One region of the Stieleria varia genome, then DNA from elsewhere that is predicted to be linked to it. Evidence: riboswitches for the same ligand, from Rfam matches in the RefSeq annotation. Region 1 holds a riboswitch; each other region holds the start of a gene.

The links. Region 1 has a riboswitch for cyclic di-GMP ahead of Pla52nx_RS08530 (response regulator). Riboswitches for the same ligand answer to the same signal wherever they lie in the genome.
Region 2: another riboswitch for cyclic di-GMP. It lies ahead of Pla52nx_RS14045 (hypothetical protein); the one in region 1 lies ahead of Pla52nx_RS08530 (response regulator).
Region 3: another riboswitch for cyclic di-GMP. It lies ahead of Pla52nx_RS14195 (Flp family type IVb pilin); the one in region 1 lies ahead of Pla52nx_RS08530 (response regulator).

Annotation. Positions count from the first base shown of each region.
Region 1 is NZ_CP151726.1:2,491,165-2,496,865, reverse strand. It holds gene Pla52nx_RS08545 (methyl-accepting chemotaxis protein) at 1-494, opposite strand, end outside; gene Pla52nx_RS08540 (chemotaxis protein CheW) at 535-1,038, opposite strand; gene Pla52nx_RS08535 (hypothetical protein) at 1,066-1,377, opposite strand; gene Pla52nx_RS08530 (response regulator) at 1,400-1,870, opposite strand; cyclic di-GMP riboswitch class I at 1,948-2,025, opposite strand; gene Pla52nx_RS08525 (DNA alkylation repair protein) at 2,378-3,064, shown strand; gene Pla52nx_RS08520 (PQQ-binding-like beta-propeller repeat protein) at 3,166-4,428, shown strand; gene Pla52nx_RS08515 (methyltransferase) at 4,480-5,541, shown strand.
Region 2 is NZ_CP151726.1:4,177,552-4,183,252, forward strand. It holds gene Pla52nx_RS14030 (SMP-30/gluconolactonase/LRE family protein) at 1-143, shown strand, start outside; gene Pla52nx_RS14035 (TadE/TadG family type IV pilus assembly protein) at 168-617, opposite strand; gene Pla52nx_RS14040 (TadG family pilus assembly protein) at 655-1,746, opposite strand; gene Pla52nx_RS14045 (hypothetical protein) at 1,883-2,527, opposite strand; cyclic di-GMP riboswitch class I at 2,588-2,677, opposite strand; tRNA gene Pla52nx_RS14050 (tRNA-His) at 3,090-3,163, opposite strand; gene Pla52nx_RS14055 (hypothetical protein) at 3,560-4,255, shown strand; gene Pla52nx_RS14060 (hypothetical protein) at 4,248-5,219, shown strand; gene Pla52nx_RS14065 (SDR family oxidoreductase) at 5,281-5,701, shown strand, end outside.
Region 3 is NZ_CP151726.1:4,215,020-4,220,720, forward strand. It holds gene cpaB (Flp pilus assembly protein CpaB) at 1-55, opposite strand, end outside; gene Pla52nx_RS14185 (A24 family peptidase) at 396-953, opposite strand; gene Pla52nx_RS14190 (Flp family type IVb pilin) at 1,369-1,545, opposite strand; gene Pla52nx_RS14195 (Flp family type IVb pilin) at 2,261-2,437, opposite strand; cyclic di-GMP riboswitch class I at 2,597-2,707, opposite strand; gene Pla52nx_RS14200 (SGNH/GDSL hydrolase family protein) at 2,873-3,628, opposite strand; gene Pla52nx_RS14205 (thiamine phosphate synthase) at 3,652-4,791, shown strand; gene Pla52nx_RS14210 (tetratricopeptide repeat protein) at 4,903-5,241, opposite strand; gene ppdK (pyruvate, phosphate dikinase) at 5,461-5,701, opposite strand, start outside.

The sequences.
Region 1 (5,701 bases):
GAGGAGATTTCGCGAGTGCAGCGGCCGATCTGCAGAACGTCTTGCTCGATCTGGTTCATCATTCCGGAAAGTGAGCGACCGATGCCGCCGAGGACGTTCTTCAGAAGAGTGATGTCCGGTTGACCGCCTTCGTCGCGTCGACTCAACCGTGACAAAACCGATTTGATTTCACGTGAATGCTGACGCTCATTGGCTTCCACATTCTCGTAGTGTTTGGCCCGCTCTTGGACTTCGACGCACACCTGATCTAGCTCAGCGATTCCTGTACGGTTTGATTTTGGTTCACGATGATTCAGTGTGTCTTGCACCGTGGTGGCAGCGCGGCAAATCCGGGTCGACACCATGAACCCGCAGATGATCGATGTGGCAAAGCTGGCGATTGCAACGATGACCCACGCGGGGGCAGTCACGACCGATGCGCTCGCCAGTACAGAGGCCACAGCGACGACGGCGACCAGTCCATGACTCAAAGCGAACAGGAGATGAGCTTTCATGATGTTTTCTAAATCGTATCGAGAGTTGGCAGTTGCTTGACTAGTGGGATGTACTGGGGTGTGTCTGCGTCCATCGGCCGTGGAGCGTTTGCTGTATCACGCGTTGCAGACTGTTGACATCCAAAACACTTAAGACGGAACCATCAAAGGATGCGGTTCCCAGTAACACCGTCGCGGTCGAGTCGTTTCGGTGTTGAGCGGCGACGTGGGTTTCGACAGGGTGGATCGCCATGACTTTGTCGATCAGGATCCCCCAGTCACCCAGCGGACTGTTCAGGATCAAAAGTTGATTCGATGTACCGTTGACCGCCGCGTGCTCCCCGACGATGGGAGCCAATGCGATGACCGGCAGGAATTCGCTGTGCACATGACCAATGCCCGCCAATGCGTCATGGCTGACGGGGACGGGGACGATGTCCGGTGCATGGGTTACTTCACGAACCGTTGTCGCCGGCAGCGAGAACACAGCGTCACCGCATCGAAAGATGCAGTGTTTGTCGCTGAGGCTAGCGATGCTGGACGTGTTGTTGGTGAGCGTGGTCATGGAAATGAGTGAGCTGAAAGTGTGTCGCTATTTCAGTAAGTTTCGTATGGAGTCGGCGAGATTGAATGCGTCTTGTGAAGTGCGATGAGTCGTCGACTTCGTTTGCAGTGAGCCGCTGGAAAGCATTGCGAGTCGTTGACGAATTTCACTGTGAAAACAATCCAGCTCTTCTTCCCAAGCGTCGAGCATCTCAGTAGTCAATTCAAAATCGACGCTGGATTCGGTGATCGGCTCAGGTTCGAGTTTGTTGGGGGTGGATTCGTGTGGCATGTCCGCGCCGGTGGATTGGCGATGAGTTGACGTGGCAGATTGTGCTTTCAGCGTTGCCGTGCAAAACACTGGAGAATGAGGGTTTGAAGTCTCAGTGACGTCGGTGACGTCGAAACTCGGTCAGCAGCGAGATGACAGTTTCGAGCAACACATCGGCTTGAGTCGGTTTTGGCAGAAAGGCCCCCAGTTCATTGCCCAATGCAGTGAGATGCGGCGCTTCGGCACATGTCAAGAAAATGAAGGGAGTGTCTTTGCTCCAATCTTCCCTGGCGAGCAGTTCGTGGCAGACGCCGTAGCCATCCAATTCGGGCATGTTGATATCCAACACGACCAGGTCCGGATGTTGATCGAGAGCAATCTCGACTGCCTGACGTCCGTCTTCAGCCAGCAGGACATCAAAGCCGGCCTGTTTGAGAACACGTTCGTTCAACCGGCGAACTGTCTTGCTGTCGTCCGCGACCAGAATTCGTCGACGACGAGGGATGGCCCCTTCAGAGAGCTGTGTATTCGGATCGTTCGTGGTCTGGATGCCGTCAGGCGTCCAGGAAGTATGTGCGGACATGGATGACTCCGACCGAATGGCCGGCACGGAGTGATGACTCCGACCAAGCGTCTTCGGACAATCGGTTGTTTGGTTCTTTCGGTAACCCGGCTGTCTCATCGGGAGACCCGTGGCTTTGCGCACTCGGCTTCGCAGCCGGTTTGCCTTTTCGGGAACCGACGTCGGTTCCACATCGTGCGTTTGTCACTCATGGGGAGAGTAACGCGAGAAATGCTGCTGGCACGTGTCCGCCAACAGACGCTTCCACGTGAACGGTGGGTTACTGGATAGCAGAGTCAAGTGATTCCGACAAAAATGCCGGTTATCCGCGTTGGCCGGGCTCCTGATGGGCTTGTTGATTTCATTCGTGACGGGGATTTGATGGATGTAGGAAAGGTGCTCTTGCCCAGTTGAGTGATGAGCGTCGGCCGAGAGTGAGCGACCAACGACGAAATCAACAGGCCGCCGGGTCGGAATTGGGTTAATCTAAGGGCCTAGTGCTGCGGAACCCTCTAGCGAGAAATGATCGTGAACCTTAAAGACACCCTGAGTGAACTCCGCCGACTGGGCAGCGACGGAACACGCCAGATTTATCTACGTCATGGGGCATCTGAACCACTGTTTGGGGTCAAGTTTGGCGATCTTGCTGGTTTGAAAAAAAGGATCGGTGTGGATCACGAACTTGCCTCATTGCTTTGGAAAACAGGGAACAGCGACGCCCAGACGCTGGCACTGATGGTGATCGATCCGAACCAATTGAAATCCAAAGAGATCGATGACTGGATGCGGGGACTCGACTACGACTTGTTGGTCGGAATGCTGGCCGGGGTCGTGGCCAAGACGCGTTTTGCGATTACGAAATGGACCAAGTGGTCTCGGGCGAAGTCCGAATCATCACTGGTAGCCGCCTACAGCTTGGTCGCTCACTGGCTGAAACAATCCCCTGACGACGTGCCCGATACAGTGATCGAGGAGGCGCTCAAGCGAATTGCTGACGGAATCCATGATTCGCCCAATCGAGCCAGACACGCGATGAATAACGCGCTCATTGCCATCGGTGTCTTTTCAGAGCGACATCGAGGCAGCGCGATCCGGGTCGCAGAACAAGTAGGAAAGGTGACCGTGGACCATGGACAGACCGGTTGCAAGACTCCCGATGCTGTAAAATACATCGCCAAATCGGTCGCCCATTATCGCAAGCGTGGGCGATGCTGATCCCGATTCGGGAACGATTCTTTTCAAGCCGAATCGCTCTACCATGAACAGCCCGCCTTCCACTCCTACCCAACATCCTCCCCTCGATCAGGAATCGCACCGTGAAAGATAGCACCCTAAAATCATGCTTGTTCCTCTTTCCCCTGCTGTTGTTTTGCGGTCACGTCGTGGCGGCGGAGCCCGATTCCAAGTCACAGAACTGGCCCGGATTTCGTGGGCCGGCAGGAACCGGCCACAGCTCATCAAACGGCGTTGCTCCTCGTTGGAACAGCGACGACATCGCCTGGCAAGTCGACTTGCCCGTTCAAGGCCACTCGTCGCCTGTGGTTTGGGAGGATCGCATTTTCTTGACTGGTTGGACGCAAGCGAATGGTCAAGTTCACCGACACGTGATTTGTTTGTCACGTCAGACTGGCGAACTGATGTGGAATCGTGACATCGCGACGGGCTCAGGCGAAGAACTGCACAAAATGAACAGTTGGGCCACGCCAAGTTGTGCGACAGATGGCACATGTGTCGTCGCTTTCTTTGGCGCCGGAGGGCTGCACTGTTTGTCGATGGATGGCGATCCACGCTGGTCGCGAGATCTTGGCCAGTTTCCCGGCGCATGGGGCGTGGGAGCTTCGCCGATCATCGTCGATGAAATGGTCATCCAGAACGCGGATGCGGAAGGCGAATCTTTTCTACTGGCCGTGGACAAATCGACCGGGAAAGACGTTTGGAAAACACCTCGCCGTGAAAAACCAAAGGGAGGCTGGAGCACTCCGCTGCCCATCGTTGTCAATGGTCAACGTCAACTGGCGCTCAATGGTGAGTTTGGTGTGGAGGCGTACAATCCCGACAACGGCGAGCCGCTTTGGTTTTGCAAAAGCTTTAACGGGCGTGGGACGCCAGTTCCGGCTTGGGACGGCAAGACATTGTTTGTCGTCAATGGCAAAGCGGGCGACGTTTATGCGATCGACCCCAGTGGACGCGGAGACGTTACCGAAACTCATATGCGTTGGCACACACCTCGAAAGGGCGGTCGTGATTTGCCGTCGCCGATTGTGAGCAACGATGTGATGCTGGTGATCGGTATGGCAGGGATCGCCACAGGCTACGATTGCCAGGACGGTCGTGAGCTGTGGAAAGAACGTCTGGCTGGCAATTTTTCTGGTTCGCCCGTGTCCGCCGGTGGCTTGGTCTACATCGCAGCAGAAAATGGCGAAGTCATCGTGTTGCGTTTGGGAGAGCAGCTTGAGGTGGTGTCCAAAAACCCAAGTCCTCTGACAAAGGATGAAATCGTTCGCAGCTCATTGGCCATCAGTGGCGGCCAGTTTTTGTTGCGAAGCGACAAACGGCTGTACTGCATCGGGGCGAATTGAACGGCCAAGACATTCATTTGACATCCCTCTGTTTACAAATGCCATTTCCATATGCCTGAAATGCTTCCCCAGCACGACACCACACGTTTTTTGGACGATCTGAGAACAGCTCAGATCTCAAACTTGCTGGTGGCCGCGGTGATCGAGTTCGATGTCGGACGGGTCTTGGCCGCAGGCCCGTTGCTATACGATGATTTGCGAGAGCGACTTGGTTTAGCCGATCGATCAGCAATCGTTTTGCTCACCGCGTTGCGCTCGATCGACTTGATCGACGTTCATGCCGATCACCGGATCGGTTTGACAGCCTATGGCCAAGAAAAGATGGATCCGGACAGCCCGTTTCATTTGCGAGGCTACCTGGGGCTGGGGCGATTCTCGGGGGACGTGCAAAATATGATTCAGTGCTTGCGTGACGATGCGCCGGCGGGCAACGTTTCCTTTGTGTTCCACGAAGACGGTCCGCCGTCTTCATTGGACGACACGGAGACCGCAGATACGTTGACACGGGCGATGGCTGATCGTGCGAGAAACGTCGCGCCGATGCTTGCCGCACAGCTGGACCTCGGGCAGTGCAAACACCTTGTCGATGTCGGTGGAGCGCACGGGCTGTACAGTTTGGCGTTGCTGAAAAAGTATCCTGGGCTCAGAGCTACGATCATTGATCGTGGACCGCCCCTGCGTGTGGCCCAAGAGTACGCGGAAGCGGCCGGGTGCATGGACCGAGTCACGTTTCGATTGGACGACGCGCATCACGCCAAGTTGGATGATCCTGCGGACGCTGTGTTGTTGGCCAATCTTTTGCACGATTACAACGAGGCGGATGCACGGGCGATGGTACAGCATTATGCGGGTGAACTCGCCAGGGGCGGCTGCTTGATGGTCTTGGATTCATTGCTCGAAAGTGTTCCAGAGGGGGCTCCTCCCGTTTCCGCGGGACCTCGCCCCGTCGCTGCCTATTCCGCGTTGTTGTTTTCGATTTGCGAAGGTCGCTGTTATCGACGTGACGAGATCGACCGCTGGCTGACGGACGCCGGTTTGTCGATCGATGAGGCCACGATTTCGTTGCCGGCACACGGGGCCTTGGTGACAGGTCGGAAAGACTGGAAATCGTAAGCGTTGCAAAGGGGATCGTTGATTCTTAGCCGGTCGTGTCACTGCGATCCAGACGCCCCACTGATGGACGGGTTCCTGCCATACGACCGAACCAACTCGGCCAAACGGCCATATTCTCGCCACGCAACGCAACTTCAGCTCGCCGCCGACGTCCAAGATC
Region 2 (5,701 bases), 1.7 Mb from region 1:
GACTCTCCAACTGTGTCTTTGCCGGCAACGACTTTCAAACGCTGTTTGTCACCAACGGCGATTCGGTTTACCGCCGCCGGACACTGATGACGGGCATCGCACCGTGGCAGCCCCCGGCGATTCCGCCCAAGCCACGACTGTGAAACCAAGGCACGACACGTCCTCTGTCAACTGGTGCTTTCCCGCCGCATCACCGTTTCGGCGGAAACATCGGCGACGTTGAAGTCAAAGAAATCGGGTATCCAAGTGATATTGGCCATGGGAACTCGAATCCTGACACGAACCGTTTCTCCTTCGTCGGCTGGACCAAACTGCGACGGCTCGATCTCGATCATCGCACCGGTGATGCCAAGGATTTCGAGTTCCTCGTTGATTCGGGTGGTGATGTCGGCGGCCGTCGCTGTGGGGCGGATCCCGACGCGGGCACCTTCGCGAGTCGCTTGCGTGATGGATTCTTTGACCATGGCCAGTCGGCTGATTTCAATGAGTCCGAACGCAAAGATCAGCATGACTGGGACGACGAGAGCAAATTCGACTGCTGCGGCTCCTGCTCGTCTGGGACACTGGCGGTTTGGACGCTGGCGGTTGGGGCGCAGAATTGGTTTTTGATTTTTCATCTGGAATGCTTGAAAGTGGAGGTGTAGGCGTTGGGTTTCATTCAACAAGCATCACGGGCGTGAACAGAAAATCGCTTTCCTCAACTCCGCCTTCCAGAATGATCGAGTGCCGTGCGACCATCGGAGCCGGCTGGATCGTGAGGTGTTTCTTGTTCATTGGTCCGGTCAGCTTGACACCCAGCACTCGGATGCCTTCGAAGCGAACGATGGTGTAGGTCGCATTATTGCCGTTTCCACTGACGGTTGTAAAAATCGGAATGATTCGTTTTTGGCCGATGATCTGCTCCAATTGTGCTTTGATACCAGCACTCAGTCCGGTATCACCATTGAGTTCCAGAGTTCCCGCGGTGTCGAGCTGGAGTGGTTTACCAAGCTGGTTCATGTCGTCGGCTGAGATGCCGTGGAGGATTTGGCGACGAAGATCAGAGGTGCTGTTGTTGCTGCTACCGATGTCAACCGTGCCTCGGTTTCCCGGAGAGCCGGTTCCGGTGGGAAAGAGCGAGCATTCAAAGTACCCGTCGGATCCCGATGTGACTTGGCCGTTGACATATTTGAAGTTGTCAGTGGTCTCTTTCGCTACGACAGACTCCCAAGTTTCCAGGTCGAGGGCGATCGGCAGGATTTGCAGATTCTGGTCGGACGACGGTGGCGTTTTGAATCCGCTGATGGCCTTGAACATCGCTGCGATCGATGACGTCTGCATGGATTGCGAGTGCCGCCCCGTCACATCGCCAAAGAACAGCGGGACCTCACCGTTGCTGCCGTCGATCTGACTTAGGTTGACGCGAACGGCGTTGAACCGATCGGGTACACTGGTATCGATTTGTCCCGGCTGGTCTGGATCGTAGTATCCAACCTCGACATCGGAGTCGCCGTTGAGAGCCGGACCTCGGCTACTGATCTCATTGGCTGACGCGATCTGGGAAGCCATGTCGACGATGTCGTTCTTGGTCGCTTCTGCTGAAGCACCCGATACGGTTCCGTCGTAAAGTTCCCAGCAGGCGGAAAGTGCAGCGGCATCTGCGGAGCGTTTCATTTCGGATCGCGCCACGTTGATGTGGCCGAAGTCGGCTGCCATCGCCAGCAGAGCGGTCAAGCCCGCCAGAACGATGATCGCGAGGATTGCCATGGCTCCACGACGGCGGGATGAGAGTCGATGGAGTTGGCCTGGATAAAATTGAAGACGTGTAAGGTTTATTTGTAGAAACATCGCGGGACCTGGCAAGAAAGAGGTTGGATCGAGAGAGAAAACCGAAAATGCCCGTTCAGTCCGCTGATTCTTGGACTTGCACGGTGTGAACATTTCCAGTCGTGTCGATGTATCGAACCCGTCGCAGCCGGATAGACGAAACTCTGTTTCCGCCGAAGCCGATGTCGACGGCTTCGATGCTCTTTGCCGGATCGTATTGATTCAGATTGCTGATTCCGTCTCGATCCATTCTTACCAGATAGTCTGGGCCGCCAAAGCTGCCCCACTGAATGCCTTGTCCGTCCTTCACCGCGTACATGAGCTGTCCGTCAAAGATAGCCATGGCACTGGTCCACCTTAAACGATCACCGTCCATGTTGAGTGTCTCTCGTGTGCGGCTTCGCTCTTCGTCCACCGGCGTTTCGCCCAATATGGCGGACACGCGAAATCCACCGCTGGAGTAGCCTTCTTCTGCTGCATAGTTCATCTGCAACTGAAAATAGACATCTTCTCGACCCGCGTCGGGATACATAAAGAATGCAACCTGAGGCGAGTTGATCGCTGGTGCCGGGTCGTTGATCACCAGCTCCCAGTCTTCTTCGATCAAGAAGACATTTGGCTCATCGGCACAAAGTGTCCGTGATGAGATCAGAGAAACAGCAAGAAGTGCGAAGAGCACGGTCGGTCGGGGCGCACGTTGAGACTTCAACATCGTAGGCATGACAACATTCCGCAAGAGACAAGTAGACGAATACCCGTCAAATCTGAACGTCGATTCCCTTTCGGTAGCTTGGCGATCCGTCCGCAATCGATGCGGCGAGGACCCATCGCTTTGCGTCACCTGTTCTCACAGGTTTTGCCATTATCGAGGGTTCGATCAGGAATGTCTGTCCGTTTGAGGCTTCTGAACACTATGCCGAGTTGCCCTAAAACGACTGCTCCGGTTATCAAGATTTTGCAAGCGACGATGTTTTGGTGACGCTGTACATCCGTTCGTATCGTATGTGTCAACAAAAGCCGGCCCGGTTGGGTGGAGGTTAAGCGAACGCAAGTGGTTGCTCAACATCTTCACTCAATTGTTATCAATTGCGTTCCGATGAAGATGGTCGTACGGATCGCAAGAACACTAAATCGGGCGGATCGAGAATTCAACACAGAATACGATCGCACGAAGAGCGAATATCAGAACTCATCGGCCGCGAAAGAGAGACCGATACAACGGTCAGGGGGCTCACCCAAAACAAGAACGAGCCAACGGGAAGGGCTCATTGACGAAAAGAAGGGGTGAGTGACGGGGTTCGAACCCGCGACATCCGGAACCACAATCCGGTGCTCTAACCAACTGAGCTACACTCACCGTCATGGAAGCCATCCGCTTGCACTGCACCGGGAATTTTGGATTCATCCGGGGGTACCAACCGATGGCTCATTGAACAAGAGACTTTATCGAGCCCGGAAAGTTCGGTCAACGGATCGAGAAAAATTCTTTGCCGTCCCCCTGCATCGCACGGCCCCCAAGGTTCCGTCTGATTTGGTTGGGCAAGATCGAGGGAGCAGATCGGGATATTGTGGCGGCCCAATTGCGAATTGGCTCGCCGCGGGAAGCTTTCTGTGGTCGTATTCTCGCGATCGGTGGCTATGCTGGGCCGCTAATGACTGAATCGGCGATTTTCCCGCCCGCCGATTGGAGTTTGTACTCCCCCCTACTTTCCGGACACCTTGGACGGCACCGATTGCCGTGGTCGATCATCGGATGGCAAGAAAGCAAAGCAAAACACGTAAAAGTTCCTCTAGAGACCCCGATCAAGCGGGCGGTGATCTGACCGCAGCCAACACGATCGCATTGCCGTCGGAGAAGATCCGGTGGGCGTTGTCGGTGTGGTTGATCGTCCATCTCGGGCTCGTCGCCATCTCGTTCGCCGGTGTGGTCCAGTTGTCCGGGCTGCAGTCCGCGATCCTGGACACCGCCGCGCCGTACCTGGAATCGACACATTTCGCTGCCGGGGGACGACCCTATTACTTGGCACACGGCGACCCGGACGAGCAACCACACCGTCTACAGGTTTCGACGTCGTCATCCGCGGTCAACGATGAATCGCTGTGGAGCACGGTGGAGCCGTTCGGCGCCCCCGGCATGGCTGGCAACGATCGCTACGCTCGTTGGTTTGCAACGGCAGCGACGTTGGCGGAAGCCGAGCAACCTAGCTTGGTCGCTCAGTTGTTGTTACCGATCGTCGAGTCCGACGACAGCATTGCAGCGATCCGGATCGTGCGTTTGCCGACCCAATTGACGACGGCCGTTGATGACTCGCAGCCACCCCCCTACGTCGCCCGAGTCGCTCGCAAGAACGGACGCGTCAGCTTGGTTCAACTGCAAGCGTCTCGATTGACGACGATGTCGAACCAGTCAGTTGGGAGCGATGAGGCACTGGAGAGCGACGATGAGTGAAACCACAAAAATCGAATCCGACGCTTGGATGCGATTTTGGTTCGCACCACAGTCGGATAGTCGGTTGACTCTCGCGCGTACCGCATTGTGCGTTGTCGCTGCAGCGTACTTCGTCTCATCGATGACAGACCTGTCGTATTGGTTTGTCGACGGCCGCCCTGCTGCAGCAGGAAATCTGGCGATGTTCGTTCGCGCATCGGGCTTGGACGCTGAGACGCGGTGGATGCTTTCCCCCCTGTATCTCATCGATGCGCTGATCGGATGCAAAGCCTGGGTTTACTACACGTATCTACTCGCCGGAGTTGCTTTGTCGGGCGTGGTCATCTTTGGCAAAGGAGGCCGTGTCGCGCAATGGATTTTGTGGGGTGTGTTGGTCGGATGGGCCAATCGAATCGTGATGCTCTCCGGGCTTGTCGAAACGCTCTTGAGCTTGGGGTTGTTTGCAACGGCCATTGGGCCACCAACCAGCATCGTGGGCTTACTCTCCGTAGGAGCAAGTAGGTCTGGTGACCCAGGCAGCGACCCACCACAGCAACCCGCTGACTGGACGGTTGGATTTGCCACACGTCTGCTGGCGGTGCAGTTCACGTTGATCGCTGTTTTGACGACCGCAACGATGTTGGCCAGCAACATTTGGTGGAACGGAATCGGTGCCTATGCGTTGGCCGCTCCTGTGCAGGATCGTTATCTCCAAATCACCGGAGGGTGGTTTGAACGCGAGTTTGTTTACGAAGCCTGCACGCATGTGTTGGTTTGCCTGTTGCCGCTGGGCGTCGCCTTGGCCTGGTGGCGAGAACGCTATTATTTGGGCAAGATCTTCATCGGCGTGTGGTGTCTGATGGTTGCATTTCTGGGCTCGCATTGGTTGTACGCGGCTGCGATGTTTTCCATGGCCTTGGCTATCGAGCCTCTTGCGCTGAAGCCTCTTTCGCATCGAGCGGAAATCCGTTCCGATAACGTTTGATGAATTGCGACCTACGCACAATCATTTTCAGAACCCATTTCAATACAAGGATCAGTTACCAGTGAACGTTCTCTCAGGCAAAGTCGTCGCCGTCACAGGTGGTGGGACAGGTATCGGTGCGGGCATCGCGGCGATTTTGGCAAGCAACGGTTGCCGTGTGACGGTCGGCGGACGCCGTATCGAGAAGCTGCAACAACTCTCCGACGCGACCGAGTCCGAACACCCGATTCGTGTCCATGAGTTGGACGTCGCCGATTCAGACAGCGTCAACGCGTTCTTTGCGGACATTCATGAGAATGTTGGGGAAGTCGATATCTTGGTCAACAGTGCCGGTGTCAATATTCAGAACCGCACCATGGCGACGATGCTGCCGGAGGATTGGGACCGCGTGATGCAGATCAATGCAACGGGTGCCTATCGCTGCATTCATCAGGTCCTGCCAGCGATGCGTAAACGTCGCGATGGTTTGGTGATCAATATCT
Region 3 (5,701 bases), 1.7 Mb from region 1:
CCGCGACGGTGCCGCACACGCACGCGATAAGGAGGAATAGTGTTTTGTTTCGCATGGATTCGTTCTGGCTGTGGCCAGTGTCCGTTCTGAGTGGAGGTGGAGGACCAAAGCTGGGAGGAGGCAGTCGACCCTCAGCTAGGATCGGACATTCAAACAATGCTTCTATAAAATCGAATTCTGCTGGAGAATTATCGCTACAGCCTTAGGAACCTATGCAAACAACAAGCCCCGCTTAATCGGCAGGGCTTGTTGATGCGATTCAATCATGTTGCGTCGGATTGAGCTTGCTTCATAAGCCGACGCGTCAGCAAGGGTTTTGCCGTTATCCCTCGCTTACGCGTCGAGCTTGCGATTGTTTCAAGCCACTTTATTTCGTTTCCGCAACACCAGCGGTGTCAGATCAGCATTCGTGCGGTTGCAAAGTAGATCACTGCTCCGATAGCCATCGGAATTCCGTAGGGCAGCAGCGTCATCGTTGGCTTGCGTTCCCGAGCGATTTTAGAAAGCTTGGATGGGTTACGGACGTTGCGCCACTCATCCAGAATTTGACGGGCCATCGCGTAGTGTTTGAACCAGTTTCCGCTACGCAAAATCATGACCATCGCCATGATTCCACCTACGATTGCCGTGGCAGCGAATACTTTGAGTGTCACCAAAGTGCCCACCCATGCTCCGACACCCGCGAGCAATTTCACGTCGCCGGCTCCCATTCCGCCAACGTTTCGCAGCACGAGCAACAGAACTGTGCCGACTGCCATCCCGGCGAAACTCCAGGCGAGGCCGTTCACTCCGCCCTGGATCGTCCAGTAGACCAATCCGCTAGCAATGAATGGAAAGGTCAGCCAGTTAGGAACCTTCAAAATGGCGCCGTCGATGATCGCGGCGACGATCAAAACGATGGTGACAAACCAGATGAGCCAATTCTCGCTGATGGCGTCGATCAACATGTCCATAATTTTCCCCGTGCTTTTTTTCGTGGTTTTTAGGTGGGCTTAGCGAGGTCCGATCATCCAACTGAACATGGCGAACAGCAGGGTGACCAAGCAACAGGACAGTTGCCAGGCATACGCGGCTGCATCAGCAGGTAGGAGTGGGTAGTTCATTTGGGACCTCCCTTTCTTGATGGAAGGGGGTGACAACCGAGGTTGTGTGAGGTGGTCTACGTGAGGTGGTCAGAGTGTGCTCATCAGGGCGGGATGAAGCAGGAGCGGTGGTCGACGATGTCCGAACCGTGTCCGGCTTGGTCGGGGCTCGACGCGGCCGGTGAGAACCGCTTGGTTTCTCACCGGCAACACGTCGAAATCCGGTGGGGTTGCGGCGCCGTACTCGCAACAGAATCGCGAACGCAGACACCGCAGCCCACAAAAATCAGTTACCGATTGCGGTGCCGACTTCTTCGAACTTGCCTTTGGCGTTGGTTCCGATGGTGCCGACGGCAGCCAAGCAGACAACGACGATCAAAGCCAACATGACGGCGTACTCAACTGCGGTTGGTCCGTCTTCTTCTTTCAAAAACTCAACGATGCTATTAGCGAACTTTTTCATCTTTATTTCCTCGGCTGAGAGCCGGCGTTAAAACCGGAACTCGACGACTATGAAGCAAGGGTCATTTCAACGTGAAAGGATTCCCAACGTCCCAGTTCATCTCTCAGACCCATCATCGGTGCTCCAACGCAGGCACTGCCATTGGAAAGAGCGTTGCCGACGTAAACGTCTGCTTTCAGAGATTCACTGGCTTTGCGGCATCTACATGCAACGGATCAATCCATTGAATGTCGGTCCCAACAAAGCAGAGCGATTCAGTTCGAATTCACTCTCTATAGGGAACGTATGCCAGGAATTCGAAGAGTCAAAAAACTCCGGCCAGACAAACCTTGACGATTCATTCGAGGTGACGGTTGTACAGTTTGTGTCAGGTGATCTGTTGGGCCGTCGGCAGGCACCGCGTAAACTGTATTGCGTGACTGGAAACCGCCATTCGGACTGAATCAGTTGCAGCGAATGTTCAGGTGAGCACTGAACTCGTTTAACCCGTGCCCGAAGGGTAGGTCGTGTTCCGTTGAGCGTCGCTTTCGGCTACCGGCTAAACGAAATCGCCGAATTCGGGAGCTGTGTGCATCGGTGCTGCGGTTAAAGGAAAGTCAACGCGAGGACATGCAACCGCGCAAAAAAAAACTGCCGACCAACTCGCGTTGGCCGACAGTCGATTATCAATGAGTTTGCTCGGCTTCCCCCAAAGCTGTCGCAAGCCTCGGCGAAATCAGTTACCGATAGCGGTACCGACTTCTTCGAACTTGCCTTTTGCGTTGGTACCGATGGTTCCGACGGCGGCAAGACACACGACGACGATCAACGCCAACATAACGGCGTACTCAACGGCGGTCGGTCCATCTTCTTCCTTCAAGAACTCAACAAGGCTGGTTGCAAACTTTTTCATTTTCATTTTCCTCGGTATGAGAATGGCCCTCTAGGAGCCTCCCTCGACGACGTTTAAAGGGCCGTTTCAACGTAAAACGGCTTCTGAAATCAGCTCGTCTCCGAAAACACACCTTGGTTTTCATGCCTCCGAGTCAAGACTCTTGGACATTCATTTTCCCTTGGCAGTCCGGCGATCCTGAGGCCCCACATCGGCAACTGCATCCGATGTGATGCCCACGGACCCGTAACTTTGCGCCCCGCCTTCTCAAACGGTTTGCCTTTTTCCGGGAGCTCGGCTGACCTCTCGTACCGACGACTCAGGCATGACACGCATGACCTCAGACGCCAGTCCGACAGGAGAGAACCTTTCATCAAGAACTGTTCTCTAATGGGAACGTATGTCACGAATCGAGAGAGTCAAAATGAAGGAAAACGGAATTACGAAAATCCTTCCCTAAAGGTGTTTGCGGATCAGTTCCGCTACATGCTGGCCGAGCTTTTTGGATCCCTCTGCGGTGTAGTGAACGTTCGCCGGTCGTTGCGTGCTTTCGATCTCTTTGGCAAAGCTGAACATGGGATCGGTTTCGATCCCACCGACTTCCGCTATGACCTTCGCTGCCATCGCGTTGTACTTGGCCGAATCCCCGGGAACTCGTCCGGCGGCGCCTTGCGGAACCGGAGTCGTCTCTCGCCAAATGACAACACGCCCGGCCTTTTTGAGACGCTCGGCGATCGTTCGGATGTTCTTGCCATAGTCCTCGAGGGAGACTTGCTGGTGACTATCGGGAGCCGTGGGGGATGCGAGATTCTCGCCCTTGGGCCCCATGTACTTCAGATCGTGCAACCCAAAGTTAAAATGGATGACATCCCATTTTCGGTCACCAAGCCACTTGTCCAGGTTCTGAACGCCGTTGGTCGTCGGCCCGCAATTGGTGGGCGGTCGCCAAACATTCGCGGTGCCTTTTAATGCTTCGCGTACATCCAGCATGTATCCGATGGAGATGGAGTCGCCGATCAGCAGCACGTGGGGTAGTCCCTCCACGACATCCGGTGCTTCGTATGCGGGATTGACCCGGGCTGCGGCTGGTTTACGTTGTGCTTTCTTGGGTGCATCTTGGTCCTGGGCCAAACATGCGGACGTGGTCACGAACGACACGCACAGCAGACACATGATCACCGGACAAACTCTCGCTGCCAACATACGTTTCATCGCTCTCTCAACAGTGCTACAAATTGAACGGAAATCCCCGGGTCGTCTATCGTATTCTAGATGCCTCCGCGAATCGAGCAGGAGAAGGCCTGCGGACGCTGGAGGAGTATGCTCGATTCGCACGCGATGACGCTGAGATGTCCGCAGAGATCAAGTCGCTGCGACACGATCTCGCCAATCTAATGAAGCGGTTGGATCGCGACGCATTGCTTGCCGCCCGCAATGTGCGTTCGGATGTGGGCACAACCATCCAAACCAAGTCAGAATATCAGCGAACAGACACGCTCGATGTCGTCGTCGCGGCAGGCACCCGCGTTGCTCAATCGATGAGATGCTTGGAGGAATACGGGAAAATTCTCGATCCAGAATTCTCCAAGGGGATTGAGTCCCTGAGATACCGCGTTTACATCGTCGCCGCAAACATCGAACGAAGCCTCCTCAGGGACCGGGGAACGTCGACGGCCGATGACCAATCGCCAGGTGATGTTCGGACCGGGCCACAACGTCGGGACTTGCTGGCCGGGGCAATGCTCTACGCTTTGGTGGACGTGTTTAATACCGCCGAGAAGCTGCTGTCACATTGTGATCAACTCACGCAATCCGGCGTGGACATCATCCAATTGCGTGACAAGAACACGGATGATCGAACACTCTATGAACGATCTGTCGTTCTTGCGCGTCGATTGCAGTCCACCAACACGCTCTTGATCATCAATGACCGAACCGACATTGCGATCGCGGCCGGCGCCGACGGCGTCCACTTGGGGCAATCGGAATTGCCGATCCGAGAAGCGAGGCGGATGCTGGGTTCCGATCGTCTGATCGGGGCATCGACGCACACGATCGAACAAGTTCACCGGGCGATCGGCGACGGCGCCGACTACATCGGATGCGGCCCCGTCTTTCCGGGGGCGACCAAGTCCTTTGATCATTTCCCCGGCGTGGAGTTTTTGGGGCAAGTGCACTCGTCAACCGTGGAGACTCCACGCCCGGCGTTTGCCATCGGCGGCATCAATGAGCACAACATCGAACGAGTCCTCGATGCAGGATTTCATCGGATTGCCGTGTCAGGTGCGATCAGAGACGCGGCGTCTCCGGGAGATGCCGCCGCCGCCCTCAAGCAACGCTTGCTCGACTCACGTCGCTGGCGGGCCGTTGATTGAGTGAGCCGCGACGCGTAAGCGGCCGGACTTAAAACGCTGCCCGGTGCCTTACGGCTCACCCTTGCGTCACCAATCTTGGCTAGATCAACGGCTCGCTAGCCTGGCATTGAATCACTGCTGCGATTGCAGCATCTGTGCGCGAGCCATCGCGTCTTCGGCTTTCTGAATGTAGGTCTGATCTTGCGTGCCCGCCCATGCTCGTTGATAGGTCACGCTCATCGCGGTGAAATTGAACGAGTCGGTCGGCTCCAATTCACACGCTTTCTCGCCATGCTCGATGGCTTCGGCGTGTTGGCCTGTCTTGGTGTAGACACGTGCGAGTGCCAAGTGCGCCAGGACAAACGATTCGTCTTCGGCGACAATCGCCTTGAGTCCATCGATCGCTTCGGTGAACTTTTCATCGTCGATCAGTTTTTCGACGTCGTTGTATTGGGCGTGAAGATCGCTCATTGGAATCTATCGTAGGAAAATTGGGTTTGAACGGGGGCCAAAAAGTTGACCCCATTAAACGTCATCTCGCACGACGACGAAAGGGAGGCGAGCGGGTCAGGCAGCGGATTGCTCGCCTCGCCCGACTCAACGGTTGCAGCAAGAAAAAAGCCTTCCGCGGATCAACCGCGAAAGGCTATGAGTTATCCAGATGCTGCTGTGCAGCAGATCAGCTGATGACTAGCTATTGATCAGGGCTGCTTGAGCGGCGGCCAGTCGGGCGATCGGCACACGGAAGGGGCTGCAGCTGACGTAGTTCAATCCTGCACGGTGGCAGAATTCAACCGAGCTTGGCTCGCCGCCGTGCTCGCCACAGATACCGACCTTGAGGTCCTTCTTGGTCGAACGTCCCTTTTGAACGCCCATCTCGACCAATTGTCCCACGCCGGTTTGGTCCAGGGACTGGAAGGGGTCGACCAAC